DNA from 2 places in the Bradyrhizobium sp. Mp27 genome. Region 1 is predicted to be linked to the other one. Evidence: predicted binding sites of a transcription regulator. Region 1 holds the regulator's gene; the other holds the start of a gene.
What was found. The regulator PhoB, encoded in region 1, activates phosphate uptake and scavenging genes when phosphate is short. The targets are predictions, from matches to a motif close to TGTCATNNANCTGTCAT.

Region 1 (9,953 bases):
TCGTGGGCGGCATCTTCCAGGCTGCCACCGTCGAGCGCGACCAGACCCTGGTAGCGGCTCATGTCGGGACCCTGGTCGATGGTCATGGCGAGATGACCGTTACCGAGGAGCGCGCCGGAATCTTTGGTCTCGCCGAGGCGCTCGGCATCGTAGCGCGCATAGGCGCGCAGGCGATCCGGCGCCATGTAGTCGACGACCAGGAACGACACCGGACCGTCGGTCTGGGCCTGGAGGATGAAGCGGCCCTCGAACTTCAGCGCCGAGCCGAGCAGCGTCGTCAGCACGATGGCCTCACCGAGCAGCTTGCCCACGGCAGCGGGATAATCATGCTTGGTCAGGATCTCGTCGAGCGCGGGACCGAGCCGCACCAGGCGGCCGCGCACGTCGAGTGCGTCGACCTCGTAAGGCAGCACGGCGTCATCGATGGGAACCGCTGATGGTGCGCGAACCGGGCCTTCGGGCCCGGTATTCATGTCAGGGGATTGGGAAACCATGGCGCTTTATCTGGGGTCGGAGGGCGGAAATGGAAGGGGCGCAAGGGTGGTGTGTTCCGGATGCACTTATGATCGCACAGGATCCTGCAAATTCGATGTCGTCCCGGCGCGCAAAGCGCTGATACGGCAGCCATAGCCACAGGATTACGCGATAGCCCGCCTAGCCCGGATGGAGCGTAGCGCAATCCGGGACCACTCCAACTGCGGACACAAGCCCGGATTTCGCTGCGCTCCATCCGGGCTACAAGTGAGATTACTTCACCGCGTCAAAGCACCAGGCCAGAATGCCCTTCTGCGCATGCAGGCGGTTTTCGGCCTCGTCGAACACGACCGATTGCGGGCCGTCGATCACCTCGTCGGTGACTTCCTCGCCGCGATGGGCGGGCAGGCAATGCATGAACAGCGCATCGGGCTTGGCCAGCGACATCAGCTTCGAATTGACCTGATAGGGCTTGAGCACGTTGTGACGGTGCTCGCCTTCCTTGTCGCCCATCGACACCCAGGTGTCGGTGACGACGCAGTCGGCGCCCTTCACGGCGGCCTCGGGATCGGTGCCGAGCACGATCGGCGCGCCGGTGGACTTGATGAAGTCCCGCATCACCTTTTTCGGCGCAAGCTCCGGCGGCGTCGCGACATTGAGCTTGAACTTGAAACGCTCGGCGGCATGCGCCCAGGACGCCAGCACGTTGTTGTCGTCGCCGGTCCAGGCCACCGTCCTGCCCTCGATCGGGCCGCGATGCTCTTCGTAGGTCATGAGGTCGGCCATCACCTGGCAAGGGTGCGAGCGCCGTGTCAGGCCGTTGATGACAGGCACCGTCGCATATTCCGCCAGCTCCAGCAGGGCCTCGTGATTGAGGATGCGGATCATGATGGCGTCGACATAGCGCGACAGCACGCGCGCCGTGTCGGCGATGGTCTCGCCGCGGCCGAGCTGCATCTCGGCGCCGGTCAGCATGATGGGCTCGCCACCGAGCTGGCGCATGGCGACATCGAACGAGACGCGGGTGCGGGTGGAGGGACGCTCGAAGATCATCGCCAGCGTCTTGCCTTCCAGCGGCTTCACCGGCTGGTGCGCTTTCTGCTTCGCCTTCATGGCGGAGGAGGCCGCGAGCATGCTCTTGAGCTCCGACAACGGGAGCTCGTTGATATCCAGAAAGTGCTTCGGGGACTTGCTCATCAGCTTGCCGCCCGCTTGGTCTGACTGGACGAGATCGCGGCGCAGGCACGCTCGAGCCGTCCGACGCTGTCCTCGATCTCGGCTTCGGTGACGATCAAGGGCGGCAGGAAGCGCACGACATTGTCGCCGGCGCCGACCGTGAGCAATTTTTCGTTGCGCAATGCCGCGCCGAGATCACCTGACGGCACCACGGCCTTGATGCCGATCAGAAGGCCTTCGCCGCGCACTTCGCTGACGATGTCGGGATAACGATCGATCACGGAGGCAAGCTTCTGCTTGAGCAGCAGCGACATCTTCTGCACGTGGTCGAAGAAGCCGGGCTTGAGCATGACGTCGAGCACGGCGTTGGCAGCCGAGATCGCGAGCGGATTGCCGCCGAAGGTCGAGCCGTGCGAGCCGGGCCCCATGCCGGCAGCCGCGTCCGCGGTCGCCAGCACCGCGCCGATCGGGAAGCCGCCACCGAGCGCTTTGGCCAGCGACATCACGTCAGGCGTGACGCCGGTGCGGCGATGCGCGAACAGATCGCCGGTGCGGCCCATGCCGGTCTGCACCTCGTCGAACGCGAGCAGCAGGCCCTTCTCGTCGCAGAGCTGGCGCAACGCCCGCAGGAAGGCGGGCGTTGCCGAACGCACGCCGCCCTCGCCCTGGATCGGCTCGATCAGGATGCCGGCGGTCTGCGGACCGATCGCCTTCTTGATGGCTTCGATATCGCCATGCGGGACCTGGTCGAAGCCGTCCATCGGCGGGCCAAACCCTTCGAGATATTTTGCCGAACCGGTCGCGGCGAGCGTTGCCAGCGTGCGGCCGTGGAAGGCGCCTTCGAAGGTGATGATGCGATAACGTTCCGGATGACCCTTGGAGAAGTGATGATGGCGGACCAGCTTGATCACACCTTCCAGCGCTTCGGCGCCGGAATTGCAGAAGAACACGAAGTCCGCGAAGCTTTCGTTGCACAGACGCGCGGCAAGCTTCTCGCCGTCCGGGCTCTGGAACAGGTTCGACATGTGCCAGAGCTTGGTGGCCTGCTCCTGCAACGCCTTGACCAACGCAGGATGAGCATGGCCGAGCGCATTCACCGCCACGCCCGAGGTGAAATCGAGATAGCGATCGCCATTTGTCGCAATCAGCCAGCAGCCTTCGCCGCGCTCGAAACCGAGGTCGGCCCTGGCGAAAACGGGGAGCAAATGCGGCGCTGCGCTGTTAGTCATGACGATCACTTGAATGTTGCGGACGGTGTGAGCGTGCATTGCGCAACGCACCATTGACCGGCCCGGAAAACGAAACGTGCCGCCTTTTAAGGGCGGCACGTATCACTATCTTATGCTTGGTGAAACCGGTGTCAATGCCGCCCGGAAAGCCTCACGAAACGCAGAATCCGTAGTCTTGCGGTGGCGATTTTGCGTGTTTCCGCCACGGAACATGTGGAAGCGAGTCGGCGGACTCTTGCGCGTGAGTCACGCCATATTGTAGCGTTTGGCTTGTCAGATACGACATCTCGTGCAGCAGTTCTGATCCTCTAAGTCCTCATGTACCGGCGTAAGCGTTCGGGCGCATCTGGTGCGCCCGGCGAGCCTTAAGGGATTCTGGCGGCACGGGTTTTTCGAAGCTTAGGCATTCGCCGTGCGGCCGCCAGGATGGCAGGCGCCGGCGAAGGAAAGGGTGCAATGACCGTTTTGACCTGGTCGGATGATCGCGTCGAGCAGCTGAAAAAGCTCTGGGAGGCCGGACTTTCGGCCAGCCAGATCGCCGCTGAACTCGGCAATGTGACCCGCAATGCCGTGATCGGCAAAGTGCACCGGCTCGGCCTGTCGGGCCGCGCCAAGAGCCCTTCATCGGCAGCGCCGCGGCCGCGCAAGGCGCGCCCCGCCCAGCACATGATGCGGGTGACCCGCCCGATCGCACGCGGCAACACCGCGCTGGCGCAAGCCTTCGAAGTCGAGGTCGAGGCCGAACCGGTCACCTACGACAACGTCGTGCCTATGAGCCAGCGGCTGTCGCTGCTGGAGCTGAACGAGGCCACCTGCCACTGGCCGGTCGGCGATCCCTCGAGCCCGGATTTCTTCTTCTGCGGCGGCAAGGCGCTCTCCGGCCTGCCCTACTGCGCCCAGCACTCGCGCGTGGCGTATCAGCCCGCGGCGGATCGCCGGCGCGCGCCGGCGAAGCCTGGTCCGCGCTGAGGTATCGGATTAGCTGACTACGAAGACGGCGCCGTCACGCGATGACGGCTCAACTCACTCGGTGTCGTCCCTGCGAACGCAGGGACCCATAATCCCGGCGCGTAGTTATTGCGCGGGATGATCACTCCGAGTCGTCGCCAAACCACTCCCTGTGGTTATGGGTCCCTGCGAACGCAGGGACGACATCGAGGATGCTGTGGCAGCCCGCTAAATCACGTCTGCCACAGCAACCCCTTACGCCTGCTCCGCCTTCGCAAAGCGATCGTCCAGTGCGTAGCCCGCGCCGCGGACGGTGCGGATCGGGTCCTGCTCGCGGCCGAGATTGAGCAGCTTGCGTAGGCGGCCGATATGGACGTCGACGGTGCGCTCGTCGATGTAGATGTCACGGCCCCAGACGCTGTCGAGCAGCTGCTCGCGCGAGAACACGCGGCCGGGATGCTCGAGAAAGAACTCCAGCAGGCGATATTCGGTCGGGCCGAGATCGATCGGCCGGCCCGAGCGCGCCACGCGGCGCTTGTCGCGGTCGAGCTCGATGTCGCCATAGGCGAGCACCGTGGCGAGCCGCTCCGGGCTGGCGCGCCTGAGCAGGCCCTTCACGCGTGCCAGCAGCTCCGGCACCGAGAACGGCTTGACGATGTAGTCGTCGGCGCCGGTCGCAAGACCCCGCACCCGCTCGCTCTCCTCGCCGCGCGCGGTGAGCATGATGATCGGGAGCTGCTTGGTCTCGGGCCGGGTGCGCAGCCGCCGGCACAGCTCGATGCCGGAGAGGCCCGGCAGCATCCAGTCGAGCACGATCAAATCGGGGATATGCTCCTTGAGGCGGGTGTCGGCATCGTCGCCGCGCATCACCGTCTCGACGTCATAGCCGTCGCCTTCGAGGTTGTAGCGGAGAAGCTCGGTGAGAGCTTCCTCGTCCTCAACCACCATAATGCGTGCGCCCATGGTGTCGTAGCTCCTTAAGTGTTCGGGACCGTCGTGGCGAAGGTCGTCATGTCGCCCTTCGGCCGCTTGTCGGTGATCGCCTGGCCCTCGATCATGTAGAACACGGTCTCGGCGATGTTGGTGGCGTGGTCACCGATGCGCTCGATGTTCTTGGCGCAGAACATCAGATGGATGCAGAACGAGATGTTGCGCGGATCCTCCATCATGTAGGTGAGCAGCTCGCGGAACAGCGAGGTGCAGATGGCGTCGACTTCCTCGTCGCCCTTCCACACCGCCATCGCCGCCGGCAGATCGTGCGCGGCATAGGCGTCCAGCACCGACTTGACCTGCTGCTGCACGAGGTCGGTCATGTGCTCCAGGCCGCGGAACAGCTTGAGCGGATGAAAATCCGTCTCCAGCGCCGCGACGCGCTTGCCCATGTTCTTGGCGAGGTCGCCGATCCGCTCGAGATCGGTCGCGACGCGCATGGCGCCGACGATCTCGCGCAGATCCACCGCCATCGGCTGGCGGCGCGCGATGGTGAGCACGGCGCGCTCCTCGATCTTCTTCTGGAGCGCGTCGAGCTCGGTGTCGATGGTGACGACGCGCTGGCCGAGCGCGACGTCGCGGCGGATCAGCGCGTCGACGGAATCGACGATCATGCGCTCGGCGATGCCGCCCATCTCGGCGACTAGGCGCGTGAGCTCCTGGAGGTCGGTGTCGAAGGCCTTTGCGGTATGTTCAGAACCCATGTTCCGTCTCCTCAGCCGAACCGGCCGGTGATGTAATCCTGCGTGCGCCGGTCGGTCGGCGACGTGAAGATCTTGCTGGTGTCGTCGAACTCGATCAGCTCGCCGAGATACATGAAGGCGGTCTTGTCGGAGACGCGCGCCGCCTGCTGCATGTTGTGGGTGACGATCGCGATCGTGTAGTTCTCGGACAGCTCCTGGATCAGCTCCTCGACCTTGGCGGTCGAGATCGGGTCGAGCGCCGAGCAGGGCTCGTCGAACAAGATCACCTCAGGCCGCACTGCGACCGTGCGGGCGATGCAGAGGCGCTGCTGCTGGCCGCCGGAGAGCGACAGGCCGGAGGCGTTAAGCTTGTCCTTGACCTCGTTCCACAGCGCGCCGCCGCGCAGCGCCTTCTCGACGCGGTCGTCCATCTCGGACTTCGAGATCTTCTCGTAGAGACGGATGCCGAAGGCGATGTTCTCGTAGATCGTCATCGGGAACGGCGTCGGCTTCTGGAACACCATGCCGACGCGGGCGCGCAGCAGATTGAGGTCCAGCTTGGGGTCGAGGATGTTGGTCTGGTCGAGCATGAGCTGACCGGTGACGCGCTGGCCCGGATAGAGATCGTACATCCGGTTGAAGATGCGCAGCAGGGTGGACTTGCCGCAGCCCGACGGGCCGATGAACGCCGTGACGCGGTTGGTGCCGAGCGCCAGATTGATGTTCTTCAGCGCGTGGTGCTCGCCATAATAGAAGTTCAGGTTGCGCACCGTCACCTTGGCCGGGGCCTCGGGCAACACCGGCGCCTGCGGCAAACCACCGGCCGCGCTCATCGATACGGAAAGCTCACTCATTTTGCGGTCCTCTCGGCGCCAAGGATGCGCGCGCCAATGTTCAGGGCAAGCACGGTAATCGTGATCAGCAGCGCGCCGCTCCAGGCGAGCTGCTTCCAATAGGCGTAGGGGCTCTGGACGAAGTTGTTGATGGTGACCGGCAGGTTCGCCATCGTCTTGTTCAGGCCGAGGCTGAAGAACTGGTTCGACAGCGCAGTGAAGAGCAGCGGCGCGGTCTCGCCGGCGACGCGGGCGGTCGCGAGCAGCACGCCGGTGATGAGGCCGGAACGCGCGGCACGATAAGCGATGCGCTTGATCACCAGCGAGCGCGGCAGGCCGAGCGCGGACGCCGCCTCACGCAGCGCGTTCGGCACCAGCAGCAACATGTCCTCGGTGGTGCGCAGCACCACCGGGATGACGATGACCGCGAGTGCGAGTGCGCCTGCGATCGCCGAGAAGCCGCGCATCGGCACCACCACCGCACCGTAGATGAACAGGCCGATGATGATCGAGGGCGCCGACAAGAGGATGTCGTTGATGAAGCGGATCACCGAGGTCAAGCGATCGTTGCGGCCGTACTCGGCAAGATAGGTGCCGGCAAACAGGCCGAGCGGCGCACCGATACCGACGCCGAGCACGGTCATGATGATCGAACCGACGATGGCGTTGCGCAGGCCGCCTTCGGTCGAGCCCGGAGGCGGAGTGTCCGCGACGAAGATCTCCAGGTTCAGACCGGCGATGCCGTTGTAGAGCAGCGTCATCAGGATCAGCGCAAGCCAGGTGACGCCGAAGGCGGCGGCGGCCATGCAGAGTCCGCGAACGACGATGTCCTTGCGGCGGCGGCGTGAATAGATCGGGTTCATGGCGCTAGTTCCCCGCCTTCTTTTCCAGCCGCATCAGCATCAACCGCGCCGCCGCGAGCACGAAGAACGTCAGCACGAACAGCAGCAGGCCTAGCAGGATCAGGCCGGACTGGTGCAGGCCGTCGCTCTCGGCGAACTCGGATGCGATCGCCGCCGAGATCGTGGTGCCCGGGGCAAAGATCGAGGAGGAGATGCGGAACGAATTGCCGATGATGAAAGTCACCGCCATGGTCTCGCCGAGCGCGCGGCCCAGCGCCAGCATGACGCCGCCGATGACGCCGACGCGGGTGTAGGGGATCACCACGCTACGGACGACTTCCCAGGTGGTGCAGCCGACGCCGTAGGCGGCTTCCTTCAGCACCGGCGGCACCGTCTTGAACACGTCGACCGAGATCGAGGTAATGAAGGGCAGCACCATGATCGCGAGGATCAGCGCGGCGTTGAACAGGCTGAGATAGGACGGGGGACCCGCGAAGATCGCGCCCAGCACCGGGACGCCGTCGAAGATCTTGATCATGAAGGGCTGGAAGGTGTTGGCCAGGAACGGGCCTAGCACGAAGAAGCCCCACATGCCGTAGATGATCGAGGGGATGCCGGCGAGCAGCTCGATCGCCATGCCGATCGGGCGGCGCAGCCATTGCGGGCAGAGCTCGGTGAGGAAGATCGCAATGCCGAGACCCACGGGAATGGCGATCAGCATCGCGATGAAGGAGGTCACGAGCGTGCCGTACATCGGCCCGAGCGCGCCGAGCACCGGCGGATCGGCGGACGGCGCCCAGCGCTGCGTCCACAGGAAGGAGAGGCCGTATTCCTTCATCGCCGGGAAGGCGCCGACGATCAGCGAAATGATGATGCCGCCGAGGATGAGCAGCACCGAGATCGCGGAGAGCCGCGTGATCCAGTAGAAGGTGACGTCGCCGAGCTTGAAGGCGCTCAAGGCCTTGGCGCGGTCATACGGTCCGGCGTCGTCGATTACATCGCTCTGAACGGCCATCTCTGCCACGCCGATCCCCTGTGCCCGTTTGATATACGCTTGTTGTCGGTCTTGTTGTTGGTCTTGCGCTCCGGACGCGGCGCGAAGCCGATCCGGAGCGGAGGTCTTGTGAGATCCCGGCGCCCAGTCCGGGACAAGAGCGCTCAGCTCTTGATCTCGGCAGCCCAGGTCTTCTCGATCAGCTGGACGACCGGGTCCGGCATCGGGATGTAGTCGAGCTCTTCAGCCGCCTTGCCGCCGCTCTTGAAGGCCCAGCGGAAGAACTTGATGGCTTCCTGCGAGGCTGCCTTGTCGGTGGCATCCTTGTGCATGAGGATGAAGGTCGCCGCCGTGATCGGCCAGGACTTGTCGCCGGGCTGGTCGGTCAGGATGACGTAGTAGCCGGGAGCCTTGGCCCAGTCGGCGTTGGAAGCCGCGGCCTGGAAGGCCTCGACCGTCGGCTGCACCGGCTTGCCGGCCTTGTTGACGAGACCGGTGTAGGTCAGCTTGTTCTGCTTGGCATAGGCGTACTCGACGTAGCCGATCGAGTTCTTGGTCTGGCTGATGTTGCCCGACACGCCTTCGTTGCCCTTGGCGCCGACGCCGACCGGCCACTCGACCGCGGTGCCCTCACCGATCTTGCTCTTCCAGTCCGCGCTGGCCTTGGAGAGATAGTTCGTGAAGTTGAAGGTGGTGCCCGAACCATCCGAGCGGCGGACCACGGTGATCGCGTCCGACGGCAGCTTCACGTTCGGATTGAGCTTCTTGATCGCGGCGTCGTCCCACTTGGTGATCTTGCCGAGATAGATGCTGGCCAGGGTCTCGCCGTCAAACACCAACTCGCCGGGCTTCACGCCCTCGATGTTGACGACTGGAACGATAGCGCCCATCACCATCGGCCACTGGACGAGGCCGTCCTTCTCGAGCTGCTCGGCCTTGAGAGGCGCGTCGCTGGCGCCGAAGGTCACGGTCTTGGCCTGGATCTGCTTGATGCCGCCGCCGGAGCCGATCGACTGGTAGTTCAGACCGTTGCCGGTCTCTTTCTTGTAGGCGTCAGCCCACTTGGAATAGATCGGGAACGGGAACGTCGCGCCGGCACCCGTGATGTCGGCAGCAAAGGCCGCCGTCGCCGATGCGGCGATCAAGCCGGCAGCGACGATAGTTTTGATGAAATTCATGGTGGTCTCCATACAGGGGAGCGAAGCGCCGTCCGCGCCCGATCGCGCTCCCCGTGCCGCCCCTTTAGGAGCGGTCGGCTGTGCTTTACGAAGGTTTCGTGACAGCTGGATGACACATCCAAGCGATTGAAATCGCTCGACTATCAGGTTTGAGCCGCGGCCTTCGCCTGGGGAAAACAGGCCGTGAAAACGGCGCCCTGCTTGGGTACGCTCTCGATCAAAAGCCGGCCGCGATGGCGGTTAAGAATATGTTTCACCAGCGATAATCCGAGCCCCGTCCCGCCCTGCGAGCGGCTGTCACCGACGTCGACCCGGTAGAACCGCTCGGTCAGTCGCGGCAGGTGCTCGGGCGCGATGCCGGGGCCGAAATCGCGGACCATGACCCGGATTTCCTGAGTTCCATCAGTGGCTGCCGCCGCGGCCAGCGACACGATGACACGTCCGCCCGACGCCCCGTATTTGAGCGCGTTCTCGATCAGGTTCTCGAACAGGCGGAGCAATTCCTCGCGGTCGCCCGCGATCATCACAGGGGTCTCGGGCAGATGGGTTTCGACCTCGACCTGGCGCTCCCGTGCCAGCGGCTCGAGCCCGTCGGCGACCTGGAAG
Region 2 (9,953 bases), on a different contig from region 1:
GCTTGCCGTCCTGCCGCCACCATTCCATCGCGATACGTTCAGGCCCTTCCACCCGCACCACCGCATGCAGCGCGCGTCGCCAGGTGAATTGATGCGGCGGGCCGTCCGGCACGGTCGCGAACGGCACCTTGATCGGTTCCGGTCTGTCGAACAGCCGCAGGGGGCGCAGTGGCGGCTCGCTCTCGGCGCGCGCCGGCCATTCGGCCTGCATGGCCACAGCGAGATGGTGCTGGGCAGGCGCGGCCAGCACCGCACATTCCGGGATATGGGTGTCTTGCGGCAAATGCACGACGACGCGCTTTCCGCCGATGCGCGCGGCGATGCGGTCGATCAGCGCGGCGAGTTCGTCATTGTCGTGGACATGGGCGTCGAGATCGCGCTGCTCCTGCACCACGATCTCGGTGCGGCTTGCCGACAGCCGCACCATGTCGAAACCGAAGCCGGGATCCAGCGGATCGGCGAGCGCATCGAGGCGTTCACGAAACAGCCGGTCGATGACTTTGCTTTGCGTCACCGGCCGCCCGGTCTCGACCATGATCGCGCGCACCACGCCATCGGTGCGAAAGAAGGCGGCTTCCAAGCGCCGCGCGCCCTTGCCCTGCTTTTCCATGGACGCGATCAACGTATCGGCGAGCCGCGACAGCGTCATCGCGATCATGGTGTCGGTGGCGATCGGTTCGGCAAAGCGCTTCTCCACGATGTAATCCGGCAGCGGTTTGCGCGGATTGATCGGGGCATCGCCATGCCCCTGCGCATGCGCGAGCAGCGTCGAGAACCGCGCGCCGAACCGCGCCGTGATCTCATGCGGCTCGCGCGAGGCGACATCGCCGATGGTTTTCAGGCCGGCGCGGCGCAGACCAGTGGTGATGGCCTCGCCCGCACCGAGCGCGGATACCGGCAGCCGGCTGATCGCCGCCGCCTCCCCGCCATCGGCGACGATGGTGCCGGAGGCCTGCCGCGTCAGCGTGCGCGCACAGACCGAGGTGCCGGCGATCGCCGCGCTGACGGCAAAACCCTGACAGGCGAGCGCGCGGACGAAGGTCTGCAACAATGCAGCCTCGCCGCCGAACAGATGCGCGCAGCCGGTGATGTCCAGAAACAGCCCGTGCGGCGGATCGAGCGCCACCAGCGGCGTGAAGCGGTCGCACCAGTCGGCGACGTCGCTGAGCGTCTTCGCATCGGCCACGACATCGGCGTCGAACACTTTCAAGTCCGGACACATCGCCCGTGCATTGGCCAGGGGCTGGCCGATGTGCAAGCCGAGGCGCTCGGCGGCTTCATTGAGCGCATGGATCACCAGCGCATTGTTGTCCTTGATGACAACGATGCTCGGATCATTGGCCTTACCCAGCGCGCCGAAGAACCGCTGAATCCGATCGATGGGCAGGCGTGGCAGCCACAGGCTGAGGATACGCCGACGGTTCAGAGAACTGGCACTCATCACATTTCCATTCCATGATCCACCGGCCGCACGGGCCATGACGATTGCGCAACAGCTCCGCATCGAAGCGCGGCGCGCCCCAGGAGCTCCAAGGCGCCGCAGGCATTGAAGCCGGGCCCGGCGGCGAATGCGCCGCGCGCAGCATCCATCGCGTCTCCGCGGTCGAGGGCAGCGGCGGCGCCGCCATCCGCAACATCAGGCCGGTGACACCGGACGATTGCGCGGCCAGCGTCAGCTTGCGGCTCGCCACGAGATCGAATTGCCGCGTCTCACCCCAGAGCTCGAGCACGACGGCGCCAAGCGCGTCGCAGGCGAGCGCATCGGCCGAGGTCCGCAACGCGCTCTCGGCATCGGCGGCGCGCACCATCACCACGCGGCGCGGATCGAGACCGATCTCGGCAAGCCCGCTCATCGACAGCGCGCCGGTCTCGAGTTCCGAAAAATCCTGCCGCACCCACAGCAGCGGCCGGCGCCGCGAGACACGCCCCGCAAGTCCCATGACAAAACCCGTCGCGGCGGTTCCCTGCCGGCCCTCGCAAAACACCTCGTGGATCACCGCGCGCGCGAGCCCGCCCTTCAGCGCGCTGTCGACCTCGCCGTGGCCGAGCGCGACGCGATCGTGCTGATGCACGACCTCCGCCGTCTCGATGCGCTCGATCTGGCCGCGCAAGGTCGCAAGCGCGTTCATCCGTGCGCCGCTCATATACGCCGCTCCTTCAGAGGTGATTGCCGAGGTTCTCAAAAATAAGAACCTGCGGCTGGCTCATTTGTTCATGATATGTTCTAATATAAAGCTAACAGCGGCCGGGGAGTCAATCGAATTGGTGCTCATCCGGATTCGTAAGCTGAATCAAAGGGATTCCACGATGGACGTACAACGCAAGCTGGAGATTCTGGCTGATGCCGCCAAATACGACGCGTCGTGCGCCTCCAGCGGCACCGAGAAGCGGGATTCCAGCGACGGCAAGGGCATGGGCTCGACCGCGCCGGGCATGGGCATCTGCCATTCCTACGCGCCGGACGGACGCTGCATCTCGCTGCTCAAAGTGCTCCTGACCAATGCCTGCAATTACGACTGCCTTTATTGCGTCAACCGCGCCTCTTCCAACGTGCCGCGTGCCCGATTCACCATCGACGAGGTGGTCAAGCTCACGCTCGACTTCTACCGGCGCAATTACATCGAGGGCCTGTTTCTCTCCTCCGGCATCATCCGCAGTCCCGACTACACCATGGAGCAGGTGGTCAGCGTCGCGCGAAAGCTGCGCGAGGAGCATCACTTCCGCGGCTACATCCATCTCAAGACCATTCCCGAGGCCGACGACGCGCTGATCGCGGAAGCCGGCAAATATGCCGACCGTCTCTCCATCAACATCGAGATGCCCCAGGAGACGAGCCTGCAGCAATACGCACCGGAAAAGGATGTGCGCGCGATCCGCCGCACCATGGGCCGGCTGCGGCTGAAACTCGACGAGGCCGAGGAAAACCGCAGCACAAAGACGAAGGCGAGGCCGCAGCGTTTTGCACCGGCCGGACAGAGCACGCAGATGATCGTCGGCGCCGACGCGGCCTCCGATCACACCATCCTGCACACCAGTGCCAATCTCTACGGCTCATACCGGCTGCGGCGCGTCTACTACTCCGCCTTCAGCCCGATCCCCGATGCCAGCCACGCTTTGCCTCTGGTACAGCCGCCGCTGCTGCGCGAGCACCGGCTTTACCAGGCCGACTGGCTGATGCGGTTCTACGGTTTCGACGTTGCGGAGATCGTCGACGACAGCGCGATGCTGCCGCTCGACATCGATCCGAAGCTCGCCTGGGCGCTGCGCCATCGCGACCGCTTCCCGCTCGACGTCAACCGCGCCAGCCGCGAGGAGCTGTTGCGCGTGCCCGGCTTCGGCACCAAGGCGGTCGAACGCATCATCGCGACACGGCGCACCACCACGATCCGCCTCTCCGATCTCGCGCGGCTGCATGTGCCCCGCAACAAGGCGCTGCCTTTCATCGTCCTCAGCGATCACCGGCCCGCGCCGCAACGCCTCGACGAGGCGCGGCTGATCGAACGGTTCAAGCCGAAGGCGACACAACTGGGGTTTGGCTTCTGATGCAGTACATCACCCTCGACACCGAAACCGATTTCGACGGCTGGCGCAAAGCCGCGCGGTCGCTCGTGCTGCATCATGTGCAGCCAACCGATGTCATCTGGACCGTACAAGGCGGCGAAGCCGAGTTGTTCGCACCGCCCTCCCCGTCTCCGATACTTGAGGTGAATGATGGCACCTTCAATGTGTCGGCAAAATTCGTCGAGCTCGCCAAGGCCGCGATCCTGCATCGTGATCCCGAGCGCTTTGCGATCCTCTATCGCCTGCTCTGGCGATTGAAGGACAATCACGATCTCATCGAGGTCGCGACCGATCCCGATGTCGCGCAGGTCACGGCGATGGCACGAGCGGTTCATCGCGACGAGCACAAGATGCATGCCTTCGTGCGCTTCCGCGAGATCGGACGCGAGCGCGCAGCGCATTACGTCGCCTGGTTCGAGCCGGAGCATCACATCGTCGAGCTTGCCGCGCCGTTCTTCGCCAAGCGCTTCGCCGACATGCCCTGGTCGATCCTGACACCCGATCTGTGTGCGCATTGGGATGGCCACGCGCTCTCGTTCACGTCGGGCGTGAGCAAGAGCGAAGCACCCGGCGAAGACCGGCTGGAGGAAACCTGGCGGCGCTACTACGCCAGCATCTTCAATCCGGCGCGGCTGAAGGTGAAGGCAATGCAGACGGAGATGCCAAAGAAATACTGGAGGAACCTGCCCGAGGCGTCGATCATTAAGCCCTTGATCGAGGACGCCGAGCGCATGACCGGCGCCATGATCGCCAATGCCGCAACCGATCCGCACAAGCCCCAGAAGCGGCCGGAGGCTCCGATGCCACGCAAGCTGGCTGCCGACGATCTCGAAGCGCTCCGCGAGGAGGCCGCGCACTGCCGCGCCTGCCCGCTCTACAAGGACGCGACGCAGACCGTGTTCGGCGAGGGCCCGAAAGATGCGACCATCATGCTGGTCGGCGAGCAGCCCGGCGACAAGGAAGACCTCGCCGGCCATCCGTTCGTCGGCCCGGCCGGCCAGATGCTCGATCGGGCGCTTCAGGAAGCCGGCGTCGACCGCAACAAGGTCTACGTCACCAACGCGGTCAAGCACTTCAAATTCGTGCCGCGCGGAAAGATCCGTCTGCACCAGAAGCCGGCAACGCCGGAGATCCGGGCGTGCCGGCAATGGTACGAGCGGGAAGTTTCGGCAATCCAGCCCGAGCTCATCGTGGCGATGGGCGCCACTGCCGCGCAAAGCGTGTTGGGCAAGATCACCCCGATCGGCAAGACCCGTGGCCGGCTCATAGATCTGCCCGAGGGACGCAAGGCACTGGTGACGGTGCACCCGTCCTATCTGCTGCGACTCCCCGATCCGGAAGCCAAAGTGCTGGAATATCAGCGCTTTGTCGAAGACCTGAAGATTGCCGCCGGCTTGCAGAAGAAAGCCCCGCGCGCCGCCTAAATACTGGCAAATACTGGAGGGAAAGCGACTTTACGACGCAGTTGTCATCCAGCCTTCAAATCCATCGCGGACAATAGCCCCTTCAAATTAGTTAAGGGGCGTCCAAAAATGACAGATGTTGCATTCGACCGTGCGGTAGGCGATCCGACGCCTGTCCAGCCGGCATCCAGGCCCAATCTCGACAAGGGTTTTAACCCGCTCACGATGATCTTGTTCTTCGGCATCCTTGCCGCAGGCCTGCTGTTCGTCGCCTACAGCATCTATGTCGACGTCAACGCGACCGGCACGAAGGTGACGACCTTCCTGCCCTACATTCTCCTGTTCGTCGCGCTGCTGATCGCGCTCGGCTTCGAATTCGTCAACGGCTTCCACGACACCGCCAACGCGGTGGCGACCGTGATCTACACCCATTCGCTGCCGGCCGAATTCGCGGTAATGTGGTCGGGCTTCTTCAACTTCCTCGGCGTGCTGCTCTCCTCCGGCGCGGTCGCCTTCGGCATCGTCTCGCTGCTGCCGGTCGAGCTGATCCTCCAGGTCGGCTCCAGCGCCGGCTTCGCGATGGTGTTCGCACTGCTGATCGCCGCGATCATCTGGAACCTCGGTACCTGGTATTTCGGCCTGCCCGCCTCCTCCTCGCACACGCTGATCGGCTCGATCATCGGCGTCGGCATTGCCAACGCCGTGATGCGCGGCCGCGACGGCACCTCGGGCGTCGACTGGAGCAAGGCCACCGAGATCGGCTACGCGCTCCTGCTGTCGCCGCTGTTCGGCTTCATCTGCGCCGCCGTGCTGCTGCTGCTGCTCAAGTTCATCGTGCGCAACCCCGCCCTGTACGCCGCGCCCGAAGGCAACAAGGCGCCGCCGCTCTGGATCCGCGGCCTGCTGATCGCAACCTGCACCGGCGTCAGCTTCGCCCACGGCTCGAACGACGGCCAGAAGGGCATGGGCCTGATCATGCTGATCCTGATCGGCACCGTGCCGACGGCCTACGCGCTCAACCGCGCGCTGCCGGAGAGCCAGGTCGCCCAGTTCCAGAAGGTCTCGGAGGCCGCCTCCAAGGTGATCGCGGCCAAGGGCGCTGGTCACTCGATCATCGGCGATCCCCGTCCTGCGGTGACGCAGTACATCACCTCGCACCACATCAGCGAAGGCACCTACCCCTCGCTGTCGGTGCTGGTGAAGGATGTCGGCGACCAGGTCGCGAAATACGGCTCGCTCAACAAGGTACCGGCGGAAGTGGTCGGCAACACCCGTAACGACATGTACCTGACCTCGGAAGCGATCCGCTTCCTGATGAAGGACAAGGAAAACGACCTCAACAAGGAAGAGGTCGCAACCTTGAACGCCTACAAGGGCGGGCTCGATAGCGCCACCAAGTTCATCCCGACCTGGGTGAAGGTGGCGGTCGCGATCGCGCTCGGTCTCGGCACCATGGTCGGCTGGAAGCGCATCGTCGTCACGGTCGGTGAGAAGATCGGCAAGACCCATCTCACCTACGCGCAGGGCGCCTCGGCCGAGCTCGTCGCCGCCGCCACGATCGGCGCCGCCGACGTGTTCGGCCTGCCGGTCTCGACCACACACGTGCTGTCGTCGGGTGTCGCCGGCACCATGGCCGCGAACGGCTCGGGCCTGCAGATGGCGACCATCCGCAATCTGCTGATGGCCTGGGTGCTGACGCTGCCCTGCGCGATCGCGCTGTCGGCCACGCTGTATGTGATCTTCTCGCGGATCTTCTAAAGCCGATCACGCGCCTCAAAGACAAAGGGCCCGTGCGATGCACGGGCCCTTTTCGTTTGTGCTTCGGGGTTCGGCGTTAAGACGCCGCGAGCGACTCCTCGACCAGCTTGACCCAATAGGACGTGCCGAACACGATCGCCTCGTCGTTGAAATTGTAGGCGGGGTGATGCAGGCCGGCGCTGTCGCCGTTGCCGCAGAAGATGAACGCGCCGGGCCGCGCTTCCAGCATGTAGGCGAAATCCTCGCCGCCCATCAGCGGCGGCATCTCGTGCACATTGGCCTCGCCGGCAACGTTCCTGGCGATGCGCCGCGCCACCTCGGTCTCCGCGGCGTGGTTGTTCACGACAGGGTAGTTGCGCTTGTAGTGCAGGTCGATCTTGGCGCCGGTGATCTGTGCGACGCCCGCCACCACTTCGTGCACGCGCTTCTCGACCAGCTTGCGCACCTCCGGCGATAACGTGCGGATGGTGCCCCTCAGCGTCGCAGTCTGCGGAATGACGTTACGGGCGTTGCCGGCGTGGAATTCGCAGATCGAGATCACGGCCGATTCCAGGGGATCGACGCTGCGGGCGACGATCGACTGCAGCGCGGTGATCAACTGCGCGCCGACCAGCACGGAATCGACGCATTTGTGCGGACGCGCGGCGTGGCCGCCGAGGCCCTCGATCATGATGTCGACCTCGTCGGTCGCCGCCATGATCGGGCCCGGCCGGATCGCGAACGAGCCGATCGGAATGCCCGGGCCGTTGTGCATGCCGTAGACCTGCTCGATGCCGAAACGCTCCATCAGGCCGTCCTTGACCATGGCTGCGCCGCCGGCGCCGCCCTCCTCGGCCGGCTGGAAGATCACCACAGCATCGCCGGCGAAGTTACGGGTCTCGGCGAGGTAGCGGGCCGCACCGAGCAGCATCGCGGTGTGGCCGTCATGGCCACAGGCGTGCATCTTGCCCGGAGTCTTGGAGGCGTAAGGCAGGTTGGTCTGCTCGTCGACGGGCAGCGCGTCCATGTCGGCACGCATGCCGATCACCTTGAGCCCCTCGCCGGCCGGCTTGCTGCCCTTGATCACGCCGACCACGCCGGTCTGCCCGAGGCCAGTCACGACCTCGTCGCAGCCGAACTCGCGCAGCCGGTCCGCAACGAATGCTGCAGTGCGGTGGACGTCGTACAGCAGCTCCGGATGCTGGTGGATGTCCCGGCGCCAGGCCTGAATATCGGGTTGGAGGTCGGCGACGCGGTTCACGATGGGCATGGAAGGTCTCAAGCCTTGTTGGGAATACAGGACTGTTTACCATGCAAGCACCAGTCCACCTAACTCCCGCGGATCGAGGGTCCCCTGTGCTCTCGACATGGCCGGGCCTGCCACCAGCTTGTCTTGGCCATCCACGTCTGACTATTAGGACGGAAAGCGCGTGGATGCCCCGGACAAGCCCGGGCATGACGCCTGTTTGGGTGGAAGCAGAATGCCGAGGCGCCTCGAAGGTGAGTTTGACTACATTGTCGTCGGGGCCGGCACCGCCGGCTGCGTCATTGCCAACCGCCTCTCGGCCGTATCAGGGAACCGCGTCCTCATCCTCGAAGCCGGCGGCGACGACAACTGGATCTGGTTCCACATTCCGGTCGGCTATCTCTTCGCGATCGGCAATCCGCGCTCGGACTGGATGTTCAAGACCGAGGCCGAGCCGGGCCTGAACGGCCGCTCGCTGGCCTATCCCCGCGGCAAGGTGATCGGCGGCTCTTCGGCGATCAACGCCATGATCTCGATGCGCGGACAGGCCGCCGATTACGACCACTGGCGCCAGCTCGGCATGACCGGCTGGGGCTATGACGACGTGCTGCCGCTGTTCAAGCGGCTCGAGGATCATTTCCTCGGCGCGAGCGAACATCACGGCACCGGCGGCGGCTGGCGCATCGAGGCGCCGCGGCTGTCGTGGGCTGTTCTCGACGCCGTCGGCGACGCCGCCGAGGAGATGGGCATCAAGCGTATTCCGGATTTCAACACCGGTGACAACGAAGGCACCAGCTATTTCCACGTCAACCAGAAGCGCGGCCGGCGCTGGTCGTCGGCGCGCGGCTTCCTCAAGCCGGCGCTGAACCGTCCCAACCTGCGGCTCGAGAAGAACGTGCTGGTCGACCGTCTCATCATCGAGCAGGGCCGCGCCGTCGGCGTGCGCTTCATCCAGAACGGCGAGATCATCGAGGCGCGCGCCAAGCGCGAAGTGATCCTCTCGGCAGGCTCCATAGGCTCGGTGCAGGTGCTGCATCGCTCCGGCATCGGCCCCGCCGACTGGCTGTCGCCGCTCGGCATCGACATCGTGATGGACAAGCCCGGAATCGGCCGCAACCTTCAGGACCATCTCCAGCAGCGCGCGATCTACAAGGTCGAGGGCGTGCGCACGCTGAACGAGACCTACTACAATTTGTTCCGCCGTGGCCTGATGGGACTCGACTACGCCTTCCGCCGCCGCGGACCGCTGACCATGGCGCCGTCGCAGCTCGGCATCTTCACGCGCTCCGACGCGACGCGCGCACGCGCCAACATCCAGTTCCACGTGCAGCCGTTGTCCCTCGACAAGTTCGGCGATCCCCTGCACCGCTTCCCCGCGATCACGGTGAGCGCCTGCAATCTGCAGCCGACCTCGCGCGGCACGGTGCGGCTGCGCTCGGCGAGCCCGGACGAGAAGCCGATCATCGCGCCGAACTATCTGTCGACCGACGACGATCGCCAGGTCGGCGCCGACGCCATCCGCACCACCCGCCGCCTGATGCAGCAGAAGGCGCTCGCCAAATATCGCCCGAGCGAATATCTGCCCGGTCCCACCGTCGGCGATGACGATGCCTCGCTCGCCAAGGCCGCCGGCGACATCGGCACCACCATCTTCCATCCCGTCGGCACCGCGAAGATGGGCGCCGCGAATGATCCGATGGCGGTGGTGGACGAGCGGCTGCGCTTCTACGGCCTGAGCGGCCTACGCATCGTCGATGCCTCGATCATGCCGACCATCACCTCGGGCAACACCAACACGCCGACCGCGATGATCGCCGAGAAAGGCGCGAGCATGATCCTGGAGGATGCGAAGTAAACGAACCCCGTAGCCCGGATGGAGCGTAGCGCAATCCGGGGACCCATGCACAATTGACCCGGATTACGCTGCGCTCCATCCGGGCTACGATGCATCACTCTATGATCAACCCGCATCGCTTTTCAATCGGCCCGCCCGACACAGAGATCGC

Region 2: the regulator PhoB is predicted to act here: its motif matches at 5,028-5,044, upstream of QJT78_RS10115 (inorganic phosphate transporter).

Annotation. Positions count from the first base shown of each region.
Region 1 covers NZ_JASAUS010000003.1:47,271-57,223, forward strand. The annotation lists gene QJT78_RS03180 (Hsp33 family molecular chaperone) at 1-494, opposite strand, end outside; gene argF (ornithine carbamoyltransferase) at 748-1,671, opposite strand; gene QJT78_RS03190 (aspartate aminotransferase family protein) at 1,671-2,879, opposite strand; gene QJT78_RS03195 (GcrA family cell cycle regulator) at 3,336-3,848, shown strand; gene phoB (phosphate regulon transcriptional regulator PhoB) at 4,083-4,790, opposite strand; gene phoU (phosphate signaling complex protein PhoU) at 4,805-5,521, opposite strand; gene pstB (phosphate ABC transporter ATP-binding protein PstB) at 5,533-6,354, opposite strand; gene pstA (phosphate ABC transporter permease PstA) at 6,351-7,196, opposite strand; gene pstC (phosphate ABC transporter permease subunit PstC) at 7,201-8,190, opposite strand; gene pstS (phosphate ABC transporter substrate-binding protein PstS) at 8,334-9,347, opposite strand; gene QJT78_RS03230 (ATP-binding protein) at 9,491-9,953, opposite strand, start outside.
Region 2 covers NZ_JASAUS010000012.1:12,029-21,981, reverse strand. The annotation lists gene QJT78_RS10135 (DNA polymerase Y family protein) at 1-1,441, opposite strand, end outside; gene QJT78_RS10130 (DNA repair protein) at 1,344-2,144, opposite strand; gene QJT78_RS10125 (putative DNA modification/repair radical SAM protein) at 2,308-3,543, shown strand; gene QJT78_RS10120 (UdgX family uracil-DNA binding protein) at 3,543-4,985, shown strand; gene QJT78_RS10115 (inorganic phosphate transporter) at 5,094-6,722, shown strand; gene QJT78_RS10110 (M20 aminoacylase family protein) at 6,799-7,971, opposite strand; gene QJT78_RS10105 (GMC family oxidoreductase N-terminal domain-containing protein) at 8,183-9,802, shown strand; gene QJT78_RS10100 (alpha/beta hydrolase) at 9,904-9,953, shown strand, end outside.